Regions from separate parts of the Aerococcus viridans genome, predicted to be linked through region 1. Evidence: predicted binding sites of a transcription regulator. Region 1 holds the regulator's gene; the other holds the start of a gene.
What was found. Region 1 encodes NrdR, which represses ribonucleotide reductase genes. Its sites were predicted from a motif close to ACACNATATATNGTGT; they were not measured.
Positions count from the first base shown of each region.

Region 1 (3,195 bases):
GTCAGCCATACTTACTCACCTTCTTTTTGATTTAATGAATGCAGTAATTGTTGAATTTCTGCTTCTTGCGCACTTAAGGATGCCTTATTTTCTTGCTTGACTGCCGTGTCTTGCTTAGGGCCTTCTTGGTCACCTGCCTTTGGCGCCACCACTGGTTTTTGATATTTATCCTGTCTTGAATCAGGGTCTAACCATTTTGGTTTAACCGACTGCTTCTGCGTCTGATAACGACCTTTAGCCATCCGGTTTTTTTGCCGTTTTTCATAATTTTCAGCACTCTTCTGCTTACGTTGCTTCAAGTATAACATGGCTTCTTCAGGCTCAACCACCTTGTTTTGACGCCAGTCATCAGCAACACTCTCTAGGTATGAGCGCGTCAACCGATTCTGTTCCAACTCAATCAAACAGAATTGCACCATTACATTTAAGGTCGCAGGCTGAATCACTTCTGACTGGATTAACTCAGTAATGGCGTTACCCTCAGACTTAGTCAGATAGCCGCCCTTTTGTTCCTTAATTGATTTAGCAAAGGCAATTGGTGGATAAGACCTAGCCAATTTAGAAAATGACAATTCTTCTTTTGAGAGCCCTTTGCCTAACCATTGTTGATCAGCTTGATCTGCCTGCTGGCGGTCTTTGGCCTCTGAAAATGTAATTCGGTCCATTAAACCGCTACTAACCCCTTGTGCAGATGCCTTTGCTGGCTGAACATTACTTGTACCTGTTTGACTGCTCGATTTGTCTAAAGCCAGGCGCTGCAACTTGCGTACGTCAATCGTATTGGTCCTTAGATCAGTCGCTGATAAGGCCAATTCTTTCAAGTCCACTTCATCAAAACCATAGAGTTGATGCAAGGATACAAACATCTCTCTCACTTCATCTGTGATGGCTTTTTCAGAGATGAATGACGATTGCAGCAACTCTTTTAAGGCGTTCATGTCTAAGGTTGAACTAGTGATTGTAGTTGCCTTGGCTTGACTATTTTTAGCTACCAACTTATCCTCAATCTCATCCGAAATGGGATAGTATTGACTTGGTAATCGGTAGACATCTTGGAAAGTAGCAGTCACTTCCGTCCAATTTCCTGATTTCAAGTCTACTGGCATTTTGATTGAAAACTTGTCTAGCATCAATTGATAGCGGTCTTGACCCAACCGGTCCATTAAAAGACTAGACATAATCGGGTCAGAGAAAATATGCTTAGAATCCAAAGGCGCTTGCAATTGATAAATCGTCGCCACATCATCTTGATTTTGATGACTACTTTTTTCAAAAACTTGTAATAAGCCAATTGCTTCAAGTTGCCGTCTGGCCTTCACGTATTGCTCCTTACCAGCCACCATCTGTTCCATCAAATCGAAGTGGCGCAAAGGGATTGAGGCAAAGTCAGACAGTTGAATATTGGCATATAAAGTCTGGTAAAAGGCGTAAGCAGTGCCGCCAATAATGGGTTGGTATAGATGAAGTAGGACTTGCTGGTCAATATCTGAAATCCAGTGGGGTTGGGTAATTTGAACAAGCCCTTTTGGATCTAAATTTTGCCATGGGTATGTCACTGGCATTACCCTCCCTTCTATGAAATATTTAGTCTTCTACATGATCTTGGTTTGATTCTTCAGGATTCACATCGCCTTCAACCTGGTCATTCCGCCCTCTTAATTGTTCGATTTCTCTTAGGAAAACAGTCGGATCCTCAAATTGTCGGTATACGCTAGCATAACGAATATAAGCCACTTCATCAATATCTGGTAAAGCCGCCATCAATAATTCCCCAATTTCAGAAGCTGGTACCTCATTTTGGCTACGAGACCGCAACTCAGATTCAACGTCATTGGCTAACTGTTCAAGTTGGTCAGCTGATACAGGACGCTTTTCAGCAGAGCGGATCAGGCCACGCAAAACTTTCTCATGAGAAAACTCTTCTCTAGTTCCGTCACGTTTAACGACTAATAAGGGTGTTCGTTCGATGCGCTCGAAAGTGGTAAAACGGGCGCCACAGTCTAAGCACTCTCGACGTCGACGAATAGAGGTATTATTCTCCGCTGGTCGACTATCAATTACTTTTAAATTGGTTGAAGCACAATTTGGACATTGCATATATTTGACACCTCTGCTTTCAATTTTAATATACTTGAATAATTGCTCGATTTATTATAGCACAATGGCTATTCAACCACTATTTTAGCGGTTGAAAACCAGAGATGCCGACCCATGCATCCAATTGTTGTTCAGTATCTGCAATAGACCCCGAATTATCAATCACCACATCCGCCATCATCGCTTTTCGTTCAATGGACATTTGACAAGTCATTCGTTGAAAAGCCTCAACTGAAGTTAAGTTATCCCGCTGAATTAACCGGTCTAATTGAATGGTTTCTGACACATAAATAACCATCACCTGGTCACATGCATCCGCGAAATCCCCTTCAAATAATAAAGGGATATCCATGACAATCAGTTCATGGCCTTCCGCTTCATACTTGTCTTTTTGACTGTTTAACCAGTCGCGAATAGGTTGACGTAACAGTTCATTCAGTTTCTCTCGTTCCTTATCATCTGAGAATATAATTTGGCCTAGTTTTTTGCGATCTAAAACTCCATTAGGAAAGACGATATCCTCTCCAAAATGTGCTTTAACCGCTTCTAAACCTGGTTGTCCGGGTTCAACAACCACCCGTGCCCCGTAATCTGCATCGATGACTGGAAACCCGGCTTTCTTAAAAAATTTGCTTGCTGTTGATTTACCTGTGGCAATACTGCCGGTTAGTCCTAAAATATGACTCATAGTGCCTCCGTTTTAATTTAAATAGATGATGTAATATATTTCACTGCAAGGTGAATGCGTTGGCAATATGGACAGAAATGCGTCCCTCTTTTAGCCACGCTAATTTTCTCAATCTCAGTGCCACAACGTGGACAAGGTTGGCCCTTTTTCCCGTAGGCCTTTAAATAATCGGCAAATTGACCATTCTCACCGAAGGTATTGGTATAGGTTCGAATCGTTGTCCCACCAACTTCAATAGCTGACGCCATAATCCTACGACTCTCAGTGATAATGGCTTGGATTTCCTCGTCGTATAGTGATCTGGCGCTTTGTTCAGGGTGGATTTTCGCTGCAAATAAGATTTCATCCGCATAAATATTGCCAATTCCCGCAATAACCCCTTGGTCTAACAACACTGCCTTAATGGATCT
Region 1 covers NZ_CP014164.1:645,287-648,481, reverse strand. The annotation lists gene dnaI (primosomal protein DnaI) at 1-9, opposite strand, end outside; gene AWM76_RS03165 (DnaD domain protein) at 12-1,562, opposite strand; gene nrdR (transcriptional regulator NrdR) at 1,585-2,097, opposite strand; gene coaE (dephospho-CoA kinase) at 2,177-2,785, opposite strand; gene mutM (DNA-formamidopyrimidine glycosylase) at 2,803-3,195, opposite strand, start outside.

Region 2 (3,195 bases), 540 kb from region 1:
GAACACCACTATACTCGTAAAGAACGGGTTTTCTTTCCACTGCTTGAAAAATACGGTTATCATGCGCCACCCAAAGTTATGTGGGCCAAAGATGATGAGATTCGTGACCTATTTCAAGCAGCTTTAAAGCAAGTCGATTTATTAAGAAATACAGATTTTACAGAAAGATTAACGATAGTAAAGTTAGCTTTTGCAGATTTTGAATATGAATTTAAGGAGATGATTTTTAAAGAGGAAGCCATTCTTATAAATATTCTAGCCGAAAGTTTGTCTAGTCAAGATTGGGCCAAGGTTAGTGAACAAAGTGATATTTACGGCTTTGCGATTATCCGACCTACAGGTACATGGACAAGTTCAGATGAAAAAGATGATGACCAACATGAAGACACTACACCACTTACCAAAAATGTAGACCAGCCACGTAAAGCCATCATTGAAAGCCAAAAAATCAGTTTTCCTGATGGCGCTATGCTCATCAGCTGGGAAAGAAAACCCGAATTTCAAGCTACAGAAAGCTACCAGCAAGCGATCATTGACCCTGACATGCCACTCCCTGTTGGCGATGGATTCTTATCTACCAACCAAATGCGGATTATCTTAGACCGGATACCAGTCACCCTTACCTTTATCAATTCAGCAGGACATATTCAATACACAAATTACACCCTGCCCTGTCAAGATAAGACGGGGTTCCCCTTTCAATATCGTGAAAATTGTCAGATAGGGATGGCTGCACAGACGCTTTTTCCAGCCAGTATTTGGAAAACAATTCACCCAGTTTTTGAAAAACTAAAATCTGGTCAAGAAAAGGCTGTATCCTACTGGTTCCAAGAAACAAGCGCTGGGGGTACTGCAATGATTTATGTGACATATCAACCACTATTCGATGATGAACATCAATTCTTAGGCATCGTCGAATGCGTCCAGAATATTCAACGGTTTATTGACATCGCCCCAGGCACAGACCGTTCTGTTAAAGGACCGGATGAAGCAGATTTAAAAAACAAAAAATTGACAACTTTAGTACGACTCAAAGAAAATCGCACTAGCAAACAAAGTGAAACGATACAATTTTCCGATGGATATGTACAGGTTGATTGGTATAGTCACCACAATCAACTGCTCACTAGACCAGACCAAGTAGCCATTGATCAACCATTAGACTTGGAAAATGGCTATCTATCCCTTGCTGAGTTCACCAGTTTAATGAACGCCCTGCCTTTTGAAATTACCTATATAGACGAAAACTTCTGTTTTAGATATTTCAACCACGTGGTGCCTTATGATCAGATGATTTTCAAACGCTCACCTTTGGAAATCGGTCGTGACATTGAGTTTTGTCATCCACCACGCTTATGGCCAAAGATTGCGCAACTTTTAGATGATTTAAAAAATGCTCGTCTGATTATTCAGCCAATGCGCTTTTCTAGCCCTAATTTTTTTGCATATATCGAATACCTAGCCACTTTTGATGATCAAGATCAATTCCGCGGGGTAGTAGAGGCTGTCTTAGATATTCAAGACTACCGAAATTTAGCAAATACAGAAAAGCACTTTTTTTAATTCAAAAGATGACTAGTTTGAACTCAGGTTATTTAAATAAACTATTCGGTCAATACCACCATTCTTTAATCAGTCATGGTGGTTTTTTGACCGTTTTTATTTTTCGCTTTTTAAAATCATACATTAATTGTTTATTTTTCTTCATTTTTACTTTTTGACCCATGCACCATTTTCATTTACCCTTGTACGGAACACTATATATGATAAAATATTTTGATGACGACACTATATGTTGTGTCTAAACTTATTTTTCATGTTATAGTAAGGAGGCACTATTCATGGCACAAGCAGTTCAAGAAATATTACACCTAGATAGCTTTGACCAAGTAAAAGTACACAAACGTGATGGTCGAACGGTCGCTTTTGATGTCGACAAATTACAACAATCCATTATAAAAGCAAGTCAAAGTAAACAAGCTGAAACAGCTGATATCAACCTAATATTGCACCAAGTATTGGCAAATTTAGCCGATATTCAAAAAGCAAACCCTAATGACGCCATAGAGGTGACCACTATTCATCACCAGTTAGTGCAAGTTTTACAAGACCAAAATTTCAACCATATAGCAGAGACCTATCTAGCAAACAGACAAGTGGCTGAAGAAAGGTTTGCTAATGCAACTAACATCCAGACTCGTATGCAAGGGCTTATCAATAAAGCACAGGATGTGGTGAACGAAAATGCCAATAAGGATAGTAAGGTCTTTAATACCCAACGCGACTTAACAGCAGGTATCGTGTCGAAAGCTATCGGCCTTAAAATGCTACCAAAGCATGTCGCTAATGCGCACTTAAAAGGGGATATTCATATCCATGACTTGGACTATAATCCGTACGCACCAATGACAAACTGTTCATTGATTGACCTAGAAAATATGTTTAGTAATGGCTTCAAGATTGGTAACGCCGAAGTGGCATCACCAAAATCCATTCAAACAGCAGCAGCTCAAACGGCTCAAATTATTGCTAATGTTGCATCTAGTCAATATGGTGGTACGACTGTTGACCGCATAGACGAAGTCTTAGCGCCTTATGCAGAAATGAATTACAAAAAGAATCTCGCTATTGCTAGAGAATGGATCGATGGTGCCAAAAAACAAGAGGCCTTCGCAAAGTCTCGTACGAAAAAAGATATCCACGATGCAATCCAAAGTCTAGAGTACGAAATCAATACTTTATATACTTCTCAAGGTCAGACACCCTTTACAACCTTTGGCTTTGGTTTAGGGACTTCTTGGTATGAGCGAGAAATTCAAAAAGCTATTTTTGATATTCGTATCGAAGGATTAGGCAAGGAAAAAAGGACTGCCATTTTTCCTAAGTTGGTCTTCACCCTTAAACGAGGGGTAAACCTTGAACCTAAAGATCCTAATTACGATATCAAGCAATTAGCACTGACTTGTGCGACGCAAAGAATGTACCCGGATGTCTTAATGTATGACAAAATTGTTGAATTAACAGGCTCTTTCAAAGCACCCATGGGTTGTCGGTCTTTCTTACAGGCTTGGCAAGATAAGCATGGACAAGAAGTGAATAGTGGCCGGATGAATCTTGGCGTGGTCAGTTTAAACTTACCACGGATTGCACTTGAAGCTAAAGGCAACCAAGAACGATTCTTTAGCATATTAGATG
Region 2 covers NZ_CP014164.1:106,067-109,261, reverse strand. The annotation lists gene AWM76_RS00500 (DUF438 domain-containing protein) at 1-1,563, shown strand, start outside; gene nrdD (anaerobic ribonucleoside-triphosphate reductase) at 1,842-3,195, shown strand, end outside.
Region 2: nrdD (anaerobic ribonucleoside-triphosphate reductase) is a predicted target of NrdR. The motif match lies at 1,786-1,801, and genes of this name have one in related genera.